One region of the Arthrobacter sp. NicSoilC5 genome, then DNA from elsewhere that is predicted to be linked to it. Evidence: riboswitches for the same ligand, from Rfam matches in the RefSeq annotation. Region 1 holds a riboswitch; each other region holds the start of a gene.
What was found. Region 1 has a riboswitch for S-adenosylmethionine ahead of LDO22_RS16720 (cobalamin-independent methionine synthase II family protein). Riboswitches for the same ligand answer to the same signal wherever they lie in the genome.

Region 2: it holds a riboswitch for S-adenosylmethionine, as region 1 does, so the genes downstream of both, LDO22_RS06350 (aminotransferase class V-fold PLP-dependent enzyme) here and LDO22_RS16720 (cobalamin-independent methionine synthase II family protein) in region 1, are expected to answer to the same signal.
Region 3: it holds a riboswitch for S-adenosylmethionine, as region 1 does, so the genes downstream of both, LDO22_RS20735 (bifunctional o-acetylhomoserine/o-acetylserine sulfhydrylase) here and LDO22_RS16720 (cobalamin-independent methionine synthase II family protein) in region 1, are expected to answer to the same signal.

What each region holds. Positions count from the first base shown of each region.
Region 1 covers NZ_AP024660.1:3,552,114-3,556,937, forward strand. Annotated here, with positions in the region: gene fbaA (class II fructose-bisphosphate aldolase) at 1-985, shown strand, start outside; gene LDO22_RS16710 (DUF3151 domain-containing protein) at 986-1,411, shown strand; gene LDO22_RS16715 (uracil-DNA glycosylase) at 1,482-2,111, opposite strand; gene LDO22_RS16720 (cobalamin-independent methionine synthase II family protein) at 2,323-3,531, opposite strand; SAM riboswitch class I at 3,545-3,649, opposite strand; gene LDO22_RS16725 (M14 family zinc carboxypeptidase) at 3,747-4,763, shown strand.
Region 2 covers NZ_AP024660.1:1,355,711-1,360,534, reverse strand. Annotated here, with positions in the region: gene LDO22_RS06360 (metal-dependent transcriptional regulator) at 1-192, opposite strand, end outside; gene LDO22_RS06355 (class I SAM-dependent methyltransferase) at 266-1,024, opposite strand; gene LDO22_RS06350 (aminotransferase class V-fold PLP-dependent enzyme) at 1,110-2,528, opposite strand; SAM riboswitch class IV at 2,565-2,678, opposite strand; gene hisN (histidinol-phosphatase) at 2,832-3,644, opposite strand; gene LDO22_RS06340 (ribosome small subunit-dependent GTPase A) at 3,689-4,804, opposite strand; gene aroA (3-phosphoshikimate 1-carboxyvinyltransferase) at 4,788-4,824, opposite strand, start outside.
Region 3 covers NZ_AP024660.1:4,477,470-4,482,293, reverse strand. Annotated here, with positions in the region: gene LDO22_RS20740 (homoserine O-acetyltransferase) at 1-1,000, opposite strand, end outside; SAM riboswitch class IV at 1,013-1,128, opposite strand; gene LDO22_RS20735 (bifunctional o-acetylhomoserine/o-acetylserine sulfhydrylase) at 1,232-2,554, opposite strand; SAM riboswitch class IV at 2,599-2,713, opposite strand; gene LDO22_RS20730 (VOC family protein) at 2,875-3,513, shown strand; gene LDO22_RS20725 (HNH endonuclease signature motif containing protein) at 3,720-4,824, shown strand, end outside.

The DNA.
Region 1 (4,824 bases):
GATCGACCGCGCGAAGGCGGGCGGATTCGCCTTCCCCGCCGTCAACGTCACGTCCTCGCAGACGCTGAACGCGGCACTGCGTGGCTTCGCCGAGGCAGAGTCCGACGGCATCGTGCAGGTTTCCACCGGCGGTGCCGCCTACTGGTCAGGTGCCTCCACCAAGGACATGGTGGCTGGTTCCCTGGGCTTTGCTGCCTTCGCCCGCGAGGTGGCCAAGAACTACGGTGTCAACATCGCCCTGCACACGGACCACTGCCCCAAGGACAAGCTGGACGGCTTTGTCCTGCCGCTGCTGGAAGCGTCCGAGGCTGAAGTCAAGGCCGGCCGCAACCCGCTGTTCAACTCCCACATGTGGGACGGCTCCGCAGAGACCCTGCAGGAGAACCTGAAGATCGCCCGCGACCTGCTGGCCCGCACCGCGGCAGCCAAGATGATCCTCGAGGTGGAGATCGGCACCGTCGGCGGCGAGGAAGACGGCGTGGAGAACGCCATCAACGACAAGCTCTACACCACGGTCGAGGACGCCCTGGCCACCATCGACGCCCTCGGCGCTGGTGAAAACGGCCGCTACATCACCGCCCTGACCTTCGGCAACGTGCACGGCGTCTACAAGCCCGGCGGCGTCAAGCTGCGCCCGGAGATCCTCAAGGACATCCAGGCCCAGGTGGGTGCCAAGATCGGCAAGGACAACCCGTTCGACCTCGTGTTCCACGGCGGCTCCGGCTCCTCCGACCAGGAGATCGCCGACGCCGTTTCCTACGGCGTGATCAAGATGAACATCGACACCGACACCCAGTACGCCTACACGCGTCCGGTGGCTGACCACATGTTCAAGAACTACGACGGCGTCCTGAAGGTTGACGGCGAAGTGGGCAACAAGAAGACCTACGACCCCCGCGTCTGGGGCGCCTCCGCCGAAGCCGGCCTGGCAGCCCGCGTGGTGGAAGCCACCAAGCAGCTCGGTTCGGCCGGAAAGACCTTCTAGATGTCGGACGAGTTCCGCCGGAACCTGATGGGGCCGGAGCCCACGCTCCTGCCTGCCGAAACCGAGGTGCACGGGCAGTTGGAGGCCGGCCACGAGGCATTGGACCTGGTGGCCAAGCACCCCACGTCCTCGCTGCTCTGGGCTGTGCTCGCCGAAGAAGCATGGGCGGAGGGCCGGATCATCGATTCCTACGCCTACTCCCGCGTCGGCTACCACCGCGGCCTGGACTCGCTGCGCCGCAACGGCTGGCGCGGCGTCGGGCCCATCCCGTGGGAGCACGAGCCCAACCGCGGATTCCTGCGGGCCCTCTATTCCCTGGGCAGGGCTTCCTCTGCCATCGGCGAGGCTGACGAGCCGGAGCGGATCGAAAAGTTCCTCAACGACTCGGACCCCACGGCGAAGGCAGCGATCGAGGGCAAGTTTTAGTCCTTTGCGCTTAAACAACGACGGCGGGTGGTTACCTTTCCTGGAAAGGTAACCACCCGCCGTCGGTCGCTTAAGGCTTGGCGATGCCGGTGCGTGCCATGGCGTCGGCGTAGGCCGCGCGCATGTCCTCGAGGTACTCCTCCTGGCGAGCGGGGGAACCGGCGAAGGCGCGGCCGCTCAGGGAGCGTACCTTGTAGGTCTTCAGGCCACGGCGCCACAGCAGCGGAACTTCGGTCTTCAGGAGTGCGTTGGCCAACCGGTTGGCTTCGGTTCCGTGCGCCACGATGACGGAGGCACGGGGCACCAGGGCCAGGAACTTCAGCAGCGGCTTCAGGCCTGCCTGGATCTGGTCGGGAGTGAACTTGCCGTTGGGCTCACCGGGAACGTGCCAGGGGTGGACGTTCCACGGCATCACGAACTCGGGGCGCAGGCCCAGCTTCCACTGCAGTCCCAGCATGCGGGTCGCGGCGTCCTGGTCCCCGGCCGTGATGAACCCGGACGGGTCCGCCTCGCCAATGTTGGAGAACAGGCTGATGATGCGGCATTCCTCCACGTCGTGCATGGGATCCACATAGGGGACCACGGTTCCGGGCTTGGTCTCCTGCAGGGAATCGCAGAGCTCGTTAACGGCAGCAACGCTGGGGTCGTAGCGGCGGCTCATGAGCTGTTCGTGGAATGTTTCGGGTGCCAGGGCTGTCATGAAGTGCTGGTTCTCCTGCGGGGATTGGCGTTGCTGCCGCCACGGAAACGGGCACGCGGGGGCGCGACACATCAGCGGCGGTTGATTGGGGTGGGCCGATTCCTGGTCGGCCTTACCCAGTTTAGCAAGCCCCGGGAAACGAAACGCCGGTCCCGTGCACCTGACTCAGCCAGGGCACGGAACCGGCGGGTTCCCGCTTCGCCTCCCGCAGCTACCAGAGGCGGCTGGTGGCCCGGCGGGCGCCCTCGCCGAGGGCCTCCAGCTTGGCGAAGGCGATCTGCGGGTGGACCCGCCCGCCCAGGCCGCAGTCGGTGGAGGCGATGACATTCTCACGGCCCACGACGTCGGCAAAGCGGACAATGCGGTCTGCCACCAAGTCCGGGTGTTCCACCACGTTGGTGGCGTGCGAGACGATGCCCGGGATGATCACCTTGCCCTCGGGGAGCTTGGTGTCCTCCCATACCCGCCATTCGTGTTCGTGGCGGACGTTGGCAGCCTCGAAGGAGTAGGCGCCGGCGTTCACCTGCAGCACCGATCCGATGATGTCGGCGAAGGGGATGTCGGTGGTGTGCGGACCGTGCCAGGAACCCCAGCAGACGTGCAGCCGGATCTGTTCCTGGGGCAGGTCGCGGAGGGCCCAGTTGGTGGCCTCGACGCGCAGCTGGATGAACTTCAGGTAGTCCTCCAGGGAGGGCTCGGGATTGATCTGGTCCCAGCTCTCGGCCAGGGACGGATCATCGAGCTGCACGGTCAGGCCGGCATCGATGATCGCCTTGTATTCCTCCCGCATAGCATCGGCGCAGGCGTAGACAAGTTCCTCATCCGACTTGTAGTACTCGTTGGCCACGCGGGCGCAGGAGCCGGGAGAGAGGGACGCTACGAAGCCGTCCGACAACCCGGCCGCTGCGAGGCCGGTCTTCAGGTTCCTGATGTCCGATGCCACCAGGTCCTGGCCCGTGTAGGTCAGGGGTCCGGCGATCTTGGGCTGGGTCACGCTCTTGCGGTGGGACAGGATGCCCGAGGAGGGGTCGTTGTAGGCCTCGTTGAACGCCTGCCGGTCGCGCCGGTCAGGGAATGAGGTCAGGACAATGTTGCCGGGCGAGGAGCGGTGCACCTGGGCATCGGCCCAGCGGTCCACGTTGGTTGGCTCCAGGCCGCCCAGCCGTGCAAAGGAGTAGTTCCACCAGGCGCCGTAGTCCACGGAGCTGGACATCGTGTGCCCGTATTCGCCGTCGTTGGGAATGTCGATGCCGAGGTCCTTCTGGCGCTGGACCACCTCCACCACGGAGGCCTCCAGGAGTTCCAGGAATTCAGGGGTGATGCCGTCGGTTTCCTTGGCGGCATTGGCGGCGATGAGTTCCGGGGTGCGGGGCAAGGATCCCGCGTGGGTGACGCGGATGTGGTCGGTGTTCAGGGACATGCTGGAATCTTCCTTTCCATCGGTCCTGGCAGTAGCACCTTCGGCCGGCAGGAATCCTGCTGGACCGTGGTTGCTGCGGCGTCATCGAGCCAGGTCTCTCGGCCGCTCCGGATGGTTCACTCTCACATAAATCCAGATGCCTGCCCCGGGGCAAGTCTGAGCCGCTTTATGTCGCGACGGGCTGCCCGGCGGCTTTCCTCGCCGTCTCCGGAGCCCTGGCGCTGGCCGTCGTAGCAGGACCTGCCCCGCTGGCACACGCTGTGGGCGAAGGCCCCACCTACGACGGCAACGGCCAGATCACCACGTCCAAGCTCGCCACGTACGAACAGATGGTCTCGTTCCTGAAGGACCAGGATGCCCGCCAGCCGGCAATGGAGCTGGAGGTCATCGGGCAGACGGTCAAGGGGCGCGACATCCACGTGGTCAAGTACATTTCGGACCCCGCCAAGCCCACCATCCTGTACCTGACCCAGCAGCACGGCAACGAGCAGCTCACCACCGAGGGCGCCATGGAGTTCATTAAGCACCTGGGGACCGGCAAATCCGCGGACATCCTCAAAGGCGTGAACATCCTGGTGGTGCCCATGCTCAATGCGGACGGCGCCATGGGTGACGTGAACTTCTCCCTGGACAATTACCTCGCCAAGGGGGACCGGCACCTCACCCGCTACAACGCCGAGGGTGTGGACCTGAACCGCGACCACGTGGCCAAGGTCCAGCCGGAGACCCAGGCGCTGCACAACAACGTCATGCGCAAATACCGGATCGACTACATGATCGACCTGCACCACCAGGGCACCCGGGCGGAGCGTGACGGCAAGCTGGTATCCGGCTCCATCCTGTACCCCACCACCCCCAACGCCGACCCCGCCGTCGTCGAAAAATCCAAGCAGCTCGGCGCGGTGGTCTTCAACAACGTCGACTCCACCGGCTGGGGACACCTGGGCAAGTACCAGGGCGGCAGTGCCGAAACCATCAGCCGCAACGGCATCTCCGTGGAGTACGGCATCGCCACCCTGCTCTTCGAGATGCGCGGCATGTCGGACCACTATTTGGACGGCTATGCACTCGGACAGCGCAGCAACGGCTACCTGATCAAGCAGACCGTCACCACGCTGACCTCCACGGCCGCGGCCATCGCGGACGGGTCCATTGCCGACGCCGACACCTCCTTCTGGAACACGCTCGCCGAACAGACGTCCCGGCCCGCCGGGGAGGCGGAGGACGAATAGGCGGCACCGGCCGCCGCGGCCTTTTGGCAGAAAGGACCGCGGCGGGCCACAACAGTGGACA
Region 2 (4,824 bases), 2.2 Mb from region 1:
GGCGCTGTAGGGCTTGTGGTCCACCAGGCCCTGGTCCTTCAGCTTCCGGACCATTTCCGATACCGAGGAATTTGCCACTCCCAGCCGCTGTGCCAGCTGGGAGGACGTGATGGGCTTGTCCTGCCATTCGGTGAATGAGTAGATGACCTTGACGTAGTCCTCGATCGAGGAGGAGGGCGCGCTGGTCTTCACGTGCCCAAGCCTACCGGTTTGGCCGGTGCGGCAGCGTGCGCTGCTTCGGCCACCCCGCCGCGGACCGGGTGCGTCATGCCTTGGTGGCGCGCCAGACCAGGGTGAGGTAGGGAAGGTCAAGTTCCTGGCCGGGGGCATGGGCCAGGTGCTCGTGCAGGTACCAGTCCAGGTTGGCCAAAACTTTTGCCCGCGTCGCCTCACCGGCCCGCAGGTAGTAGCTGCGCGACTTGGTGAGCTCCATCAAGTCCCCGGTGGTCACCCTGTCCTGCCAGTGGGTGACGTGACCTTCGAGCCCGTGGAATTCTGGCCCGACGACGGGCTTGTGGCCGGGCCGGTATACATCGCCGGCGTGCATGATCCGGGAGAGCCGGTGCACCCAGGGGACGGAGGTGTCCAGCTGGTTCCAGACCAGGCCAAGTGTTCCGTGCGGGCGCAGGACGCGCGCCAGCTCGGTGCTTGCCAGCAGGGGGTCGCACCAGTGCCACGCCTGGGCAACGGTCACGACGTCGAAGGCAGCGTCGGGAAGGCCTGTCGCCTCGGCAGTCCCCGGCGCAGCCGTGGCGGCGGGGCAGTGGGCCTTCAGCTGGGCGAGCATGTCCGCAGAGGGGTCGACGGCGGTGACGTCCAGTCCCATGGCCAGCAGCAACGCGGTGAACTTTCCCGTACCCGCGCCGACGTCCAGGGCGTCATGGGCTCCGGCCGGTACCAGCCACCGTGCAGATTCCGCAGGATAGCCGGGACGGACCCGCTGGTAGTGGCGGCCGCCGTCCTGGAAGCTCTGCCCGAGCTCCGTGCGCCGGCCGTGATCAAGCCTGGGGCCACCCCGAACCACGCGTGGCCTCCTTCTGGTGCTGCCTGCGGATGTCCTTCGAATTTACCGCATGCCCGGCATCAGCAGGCGGCCGCCGCCCCGCCGCCTAGTCGTCCAGGCAGGGGGCTGCTCCGGCCGTCCCGGGGGTATTGGGCGCCCAGTGCGGGTAGGTGCGGAAATCATTGGCGGGCACCCAGCGGCCCGCATCCACCACGTAATCCCATCCCAGTCCGTTGCTGCGCAGCGTCCGGATGCCGGTGAGGAGGCGTTCGGCGTCTTCCAGCCGCGAACCCACGCCGAAACTTGCCCGGAGGGAGCCGGACGGCAGGCCCAGGCGCTTCAGCAGGGGATGGGCGCAGAAGCGGCCGTCGCGCAGGCCCACCCCGTGCTCTGCGGAAAGGTAGGCGGCCACCAGCCCTGCGTCGTAGCCCTCGACCGAGAAGTTGACCACGCCGATGGTGTCCGTTTCCGGGTTGGTGTCCTTGAAGATCTGGTGGACGGTGACGCCGTCGATGTCCTGCAGGCCCTCCACCAGGAAGGAACGGATGGCGGATTCGTGGGCGTGCCACCGGTCCTGGTCGAGTTCGGCGATGACCTGGGTGGCGCGGGCCAGGGTGGCGGCGCCGAGGACGTTCGGCGAGCCCCCCTCGTGGCGGGCCGGGCCCGTGGCCCAGCTGACGCCGTCGAGCCGTGCTTCCTTGACCGCCCCGCCGCCGGCGAGGTGCGGGACACCGGTGTCCAGCCAGTCGGGACGTCCCACCAGGACACCCGCGCCGAACGGCGCGTACAGCTTATGGCCGGAAAAGGCGAGGTAGTCGACGTCGTCCGCGCTGATGTCCACCCTGCGGTGCGGCGCGAGCTGGGCCGCGTCCACCACGATCCGGGCGCCGTGCTGGTGGGCCAGCGCGGCCAGGGCCCGGATGGGAAGAATCTCGCCGGTGACGTTGGAGGCGCCGGTGACGGCCAGCAGGCTGACGCCGCCCTGCTCCAGCTCGGTCCGGACGGCGTCCAGGGTGCCGGTGATGGTGTCGGCGGCAACGATGCTGCGGTGCGGAACGCCCTGCCACGGCAGGAGGTTGGCATGGTGTTCGATGTCCAGGTAGAGGACCTCGCCGTCATGCCGGCCGTCGGTAGCAGGCAGGCAGCCGGCCAGGAGGTTCAGCGAATCGGTGGTGTTGCGGGTGAAGATGACCGAATCATCCGGCCGACCGCCCACGAAGTCCCGGACGATGCTGCGGGCGTTCTCGTAAACGGACGTGCTGATCTGGGACGCGTAGCCGGCCCCGCGGTGGACGCTCGCGTAGTACGGCAGGATCTCGTTCAGGTAGGCGGAGACCACGGAGAGCGCCGGAGCGGATGCGCCGTAGTCAAGGTTCGCGTACCGGATGTGGCCGCCGGAAATCAGTGGTGCCTGGATTTCCGCGCCGGTGACGGCAGCAAGGGGACGGCCGGCAACGGCGTGGCGATCTCCGGGAGCGCCGGATTCGGCAATGGCGGGCTGGGGGGAGACGGTGGCAGTTGTCACAGAGACCTCACTTGAATACAGGACTCCGGCATAGGGAATCCGCGCTTGCCGCATCCACTCCGGACCGGCCTGGTCGTCACCCGGGGCACCCCGCCGCGAATGGAGGGTTGCCGGCCAGCAAACCGGGGTTTTGCGCTGGCACTCGTGACCTGCATAAAAGCGTAGGACATGGGGCGGCCAGGATTGAAGCCGCGGCAATTGTTAAGGGCTTTGTTACGCAATATCGAATAAACGACGCCGGACACCCCCGTCTGGAGGTGTCCGGCGTCGCAATATTCGTTTGAGGGGGCCAAACCGTGGCAGTTACAACAGGTCATCCAGGTACGGGTTGAGGCGGTGCAGCACCTCTGAGTGCAGGATCGAGTTGGTGGCCAGCGCGTTCCCCCCGAACGGTCCGTCCTCGCCCTCGAGGGAGGTGAACCGGCCGCCCGCCTCAACCACGATCGGCACCAGCGCAGCCATGTCGTAGAGGTTGAGCTCCGGTTCGCAGGCGATGTCCACCGAGCCCTCTGCCACCATGCAGTACGACCAGAAATCGCCGTAGGCCCGGGTCCGCCAGACGTCCTCGGTCAGCCCGAGGAACTCGTCGAGGTTGCCCCGTTCCTTCCAGCCGCTCAGGCTGGAGTAGGAGAGGGAGGCGTCGGAGAGGCTGGACACGTCGGAGACGCGCAGCCGGGTGGCAGCTGCCAGGGACCGGCCCATGTACGCGCCCATGCCCTTTGCCGCCCACCAGCGCTTGCCGAGGGCCGGGGCGCTGACCACGCCCACCACGGGCTCGCCTTCATCCACCAGGGCGATCAGCGTGGCCCAGACCGGGACGCCCCGGACAAAGTTCTTGGTCCCGTCAATGGGATCGATGATCCAGCGCCGTGAACCGTGCCCGGTGCTGCCGAACTCCTCACCCAGGACGGCATCGCGGGGCCGGGAGCGGGAGAGCTGGCCGCGGATGGCTTCCTCCGCTGCCTTGTCGGCGTCGGTGACGGGCGTCAGGTCCGGCTTGGTCTCAACGTGGAGGTCCAGGGCCTTGAAGCGGCTCATGGTCTGGTCATCCACGGAGTCGGCCAGGACATGGGCCAGGCGCAGGTCATCGTTGTAGCTCGAAGCGGGTTGGATCATGGTTACAAACTACCGTCTGTGGACGCTTCTGCCGGGAGAACGCGTCAGTTGACGCTGCCGAGCTCTTTGGTTTCCTGTGCGTCCATGCGCGGGTCCGTGCCGAGCAGCCGCCGGAGCGATGCCAGGCGTGCCGGGCCGGTGGGACCTGCGTGTCCGCCTGCCACCCAGTCGTCGAGGCCGCAGTTCACCGCGTTTGCAGTGTGCTTGCACCCGCGTTCACAGTTTTCGATGCCGGGGGACAGGTCGGGGAAGGAGCGCAGGATCCGGTCCGGGTCCACGTGTGCCAGCCCGAAGGAACGGATACCGGGGGTGTCAATGATCCAGCTGCCGGCCGGCGCGTCCGCCAGGCGCAGGGCCAGGGCCGACGACGACGTGTGGCGGCCGCGCCCCGTGACCGCGTTCACTCCGCCCGTGGCCCGCTCGGCGCCGGTCAGCGCATTCACCATGGTGGACTTGCCCACGCCGGAGTGCCCCAGCATCACGGTGACCTTGCCGTCGAGATGGGCGCGGAGGTCGGCCACCGCCGCGCTGTCCAGCCGGGCGGAGAGGCCGTCGTCCGACCGTGCATCGATCCCGGAGGCCTGTGCATCGGCGGTCCGGCTGATGATCACAGGGAAGTCCAGGTGGGTGTAGTTGGACAGCAGCTCCGCGGGGTCTTTCACGTCGGCCTTGGTGACCAGCAGGATCGGCTCGATCCCGGCGTCATAGGCAGCCACCAGGGCGCGGTCGATGAACCCGGTGCGTGGTTCCGGCTTGGCGGCCGCCACCACAATCACCAGTTGGTCGGCGTTGGCCACCACGGCCCGCTCGACGGGGTCGGTGTCGTCGGCGCTGCGGCGCAGGAGGGTGTGGCGGTCCTGGATTTTCACCAGGCGGGCAAGTGTGTCCGGTGCCCCGGACACGTCCCCCACGAGCGAGACGAAGTCGCCGGCAACCACGGGCGAGCGGCGCAGTTCGCGGGCCCGCGCCGCGATGACAACGCGCTCGTTGTCCGAGTCTTCGCTTACTACTGCCGTGTATCGGCCGCGGTCCACCGTGATGATCCGTCCGGTGACGGCATCGTCATGGCTGGGCCGGTCCTTGGTGCGGGGCCGGGAGCCTTTCTTGCTGGGGCGGATCCGGACGTCCGATTCGTCCCAGGAGTCAGTGCTCCGCGCCACTGCCGCGCCCTTCCGGCCCC
Region 3 (4,824 bases), 930 kb from region 1:
GGGCCAGTTCGTGGGACTGCGACGGAAAATAGAGCCGGTCCGAGTCGACGGCGGCCACGAAGAACCGTGCCGTGGAGGCGGCGAGGGTTTCGGTCAAGGTTCCCCGTCCCCGGCACACATCGTGGCTCATCAGTGCCTCGGTCAGGGCGATATAGCTGTTGGCATCGAAGCGCTTCACCAGCTTGTTGCCCTGGTGGTCCAGGTAGCTTTCCACCTGGTAGCGGCCGCGGGAGGCAAGAACTTCCCCCTGCAGGGGCGACTCGGGCGCCTGGGGTGCCCGGCCGAAGCGGCCTTCCAGTTCGGCAGCCGACCGGTAGGTGATGTGGGCGATGCGCCGGGCGAGCGCCAGCCCGTCTTCCGGGCACGGACCGCCGTAGTAGTCCCCGCCGTTGAAATTGGGGTCCTGCCGGATGGCCAGCGTTTGGGCCTGCGCGAAGGCAATCTGTTCGGCAGTACTGGCGGCTCCCACGGAGATCACCGCGCAGCGCTGCACCCTTTCCGGGTACGTCACCGCCCATTCCAGGGCGCGGGCGCCGCCCATGGATCCGCCGAGGACGGCGAACCAGCTCTTGATGCCCAGCTGGTCCGCGAGCCTTGCCTCGGCAACGGTGCTGTCGCGCAGCGTGACGAGGGGAAACCTGGAGCCCCAGGGCTTTCCGTCCGGCGCGGGCGATGACGGGCCCGTAGATCCGTAGCAGCCGCCAACGATATTGATGGACACCACGAAGAAGCGGTCCGTGTCCACGGGAGCGCCGGGGCCGGCCAGCTGTTCCCACCAGCCTTCTTCGTCGGTGTCGCCGCGGGTCACGTGGGTGCTGCCGGTCAGCGCATGCTCGATCAGGATGGCGTTGCTGGCGTCCGCGTTGAGCGTCCCCCAGGTTTCGTAGGCCAGGGTGACGTCCGGGAGGTATCCCCCGGCTTCGAGTTCCAGTCCCCCGATGGAGGCGTAACGGACGATTCCGTGTTGGGGGATGGTGGTTCGGGCGACGGTAACCGTCATGGCAAGACCTCTTCTACGCGCTTGCCTGCCGTCGTCTGACCGGCAGGCCAGGTCCTCACCCGGGGCACCCCACCGCGGATGGAGGGTTGCCGGCCAGCAAGCCGGGGCTGTCACTGGCACTCATGACCTGGTTCGAGTGTACGAAACACCCCCCACTCCAGGCCAAGAGTATGACTGGTTGTGACTTCCCGGTTCGCCGGCCGGCACATGCTGCGACGCTCGCGTTTGGGGCTACGCGTCGGCGCCCTTGGCTGCCCGGAAGCCTGCCTCCAGGTCGGCCAGGATGTCGTCGATGTGCTCCAGGCCAACGGAAAGCCGGACCAGGCCCGGGTGCACGCCGGCCACAACCTGCTGCTCCGGCGAGAGCTGGCTGTGCGTGGTGGACGCGGGGTGGATGACCAGGGAGCGGACGTCGCCGATGTTGGCCACGTGGGAATGCAGCTCCAGGGCGTCGACGAAGCGCTTGCCCGCCTCTGCCCCGCCGGCCAGGTTGAAGGCCACGACGGCGCCCGTCCCCTTGGGTCCGTACTTGCGGCCACGCTCGTACCAGGGGCTGGAGGGCAGCCCCGCGTAGGCGACGGATTCGACGTCGTCCCTTGCCTCCAGCCAGCGCGCCACTTCCGTGGCGTTCGCAACGTGGCGCTCCACCCGCAGGCTCAACGTCTCCAGGCCCTGGGAAATCAGGAACGCGTTGAAGGGCGAGACGGCTGAGCCGAGGTCGCGCAGCAACTGCACACGGGCCTTGAGGATGTAGGAGAGGTTGGCGCCGAGTGCGCCGCCTTCACCGAGATCGCGGGCGTAGACCAGGCCGTTGTACGTGGGGTCCGGGGTGTTGAAGCCGGGGAACCGCTCCGGATCCTTGCCGAAATCGAACTTGCCGGAATCGACGATGACACCGGCGATGGCCGAGCCGTGGCCGCCCAGGTACTTGGTGGCCGAGTGCAGGACAATATCCGCACCCCACTCCAGCGGGCGGATCAGGTACGGCGTGGACAAGGTGTTGTCCACAATGAGCGGAACCCCGGCCTGGTGGGCCACCTCGGAGATGCCTTCAATATCCAGGACGTCCTGGCGCGGGTTGGACACCACTTCACCGAAGAAGAGCTTGGTGTTGGGCTGCACGGCATCGCGCCACTGGTCCAGGTTGTCCGGATCGGCCACGAAGGTCACCGAGATGCCGAACTTCTTCAGCGTGTGCGCAAACAGGTTGTAGGTTCCGCCGTAAAGGCTGGGGCTGGCCACGATGTGGTCGCCTGCCTCGGCGATGTTCAGGACAGCGAAGGTTTCGGCGGCCTGCCCGGAGCTCAGCAGCAGCGCGGCCAGGCCTCCTTCGAGGCTGGCAATCCGTTGCTCGACGGCATCCTGGGTGGGATTGCCGATGCGGGTATAGATGGGCGCAAGTTCAGCCAGGGCAAAACGGTTGGCGGCGCTTTCAGCGCTGGGAAACACGAATGACGTGGTCTGGTAGATAGGCAGGGCGCGGGCCCCCGTGGCGCTGTCCGCCGCCTGGCCTGCGTGGATCTGGCGGGTTTCGAAGGACCATCCGTTGGACATCCAAATCTCCTTTGACATGGGCCCGGCATGCTCACCGGCAGTACGGGCCGCGCTTGCTCCCGGCTGTTGCCGGGGAGCCAGGTCTTCACCCGGGGCACCCCACCGCGGATGGAGGGTTGCCGGCCAGCGAGCCGGGGCTTGGCGCTGGCACTCATGACCTGGGCCCAGTCTAGGAACCGGACGGTTGCCGTGGACAGCATTGTGACGAACATGGTCTTCCGGCCACTGTCTCGGCCGAATAACGGGGGCGCCGGGCGCCACAAATACTAGTAAGGGTGCCCTTAGCTGAGAGCCTGATCACAAAGTGCCAAGATGTTCGCATGCGCATGGATCACGTCTCTTACGCCTGTGAACACGATGGCCTCGCGGCCACTACCGAACGTATTGCAACTGCCCTCGGCGTTGAGGCAGTGAAGGGTGGCGTACACCCCCGCTTCGGAACCCGGAATATGATCATCCCGCTCGCCGGCCACAAGTACCTCGAAGTCGTTGAGGTCCTGGACCACCCGGCATCGGACAAGGCACCGTTCGGACAGGCAGTACGTGCCCGCTCCGCTGCTGGTGGCGGCTGGATGGGCTGGTGCGTCGAAGTGGACGACCTCGCCCCCTTCGAGGAACGCCTGGGCCGCGCCGCCGTGAACGGCAACCGCAAGTTCCCGGACGGCCGCGAACTGGTCTGGAAGCAGATTGGCATCCTGGGCCTCATCGCCGATCCCCAGGTGCCGTACATGCTCAAGTGGGAGGGCGATCCCTCGCTCCACCCGTCCCACGCGTACGAGAGCAACCTCAAGATGAGCTGCCTGACCATCGCCGGTTCCGCCTCGCGCGTCACCGAGTGGCTGGGTGAGCCGGTGGAGAAGCCGCTCGAGGACGTTGCGGTGGAGTGGGTCGCCCCGCACGGAACCCCGGGCATCCTCTCGGTCACCTTTGAAACCGCCAACGGAGCCGTCACCATCTGACCCTCCCCCGTTCCTCCCCGGATCACTTCGGGGAGGTCCCCGGGTTGTGCCCGGGCAAACTTCGGCCGCCATTGGGTGGTGACAACGGCGTCACCACCCAATGGCGGCCGAATTAATTTAAGAAGCTGCCCCCTGCGCCGCTATGAAGGACGCCAGCATGAACCGTGCACACTTTGGATGTCAGTGCCTCGTTGGATGATGTGGGCATGGGAATCAGCGGTGGTGTTGAGGTGGTTTTGGAGGGTGTTCGTGCCTCTGTTGCTGCCATCGATGCGCTGGATTTCGAAGATACTTCCCTGGCTGCCGGCGCCGGCATTGGTTCCCGTGTTGACGTGCTTCAACGGCGGTATGAGATCCGGCTGGAACGGCTGGAGGTTGCGGCCCGGCTGGAGGCGCAGCTCGCCGCGATGAAGGCGCTGGATACTGCCGAAGCCGTTGCCTTCCAGCAGGCGATGACGCCGCCGGACGCCACTGTCCAGGACCGCACTTACGCGGACATGTCGGTGGTGGAGGAGATCGCCGGGGTGCTGACCATCAGCTCGGCGGCCGCGGGCGCTTTGGTGGAGCACTCACGCCGGATCTGCTCCCTGCCGCTGGTGTTCGATGCACTGTCCGCCGGGGACATGTCCTGGCAGCACGCCCGGATTGTCGCCGATGAGACTGAAGGCCTCACCACCGAGGGCGCCCTGGCGTTGGTGGCGCACTTCTTCGACCCGGCTGCACCCCAGCCCGCCCGCGGCGCGGCCCCCGGCGAGCTTGTTCCGTCCCGGTTCCGGGCGAAGGTGCGTGGTTGGCGGGAACGCCACCACCCCGACTCGATCGAGAAGCGCCATGTAAAGGGTGTGGCTGACCGGCGGATGGAATACACCCCGGACAAGGACGGTATGGCCTGGATCTCCCTCTACTTGCCCGGGGACACCGCGTGCGCTATCTGGAACCGGACCACCGCGACCGCCCGCGGCCTCCAGGGACCAGACGAACCCCGCACCCTTACCCAACTCCGCCCCGACATCGCAGCATCGCTGCTCCTCGGCGCCGGCCACGCCGAGGAAGACGGTCCCGGCCTCGGCATTCAGGGCACGGAGGGTGTCACCGGGGTCGGGAAGGTCCCTGCGCCGCGGGCCGATGTCCTGGTCACCGTGCCCGTGTTCGCCCTCCTCGGAGCCACCGACGAACCCGCCTTACTGGACGGCTTCGGACCAATCCCGGCGTCCATGGCACGGAAACTTGTCGCCGACGGGGCGGAATCGTTCTACCGGGTCCTGATCGACCCCCGCGACGGGGCACCACTGGAGATCGGCCGGAAAAACT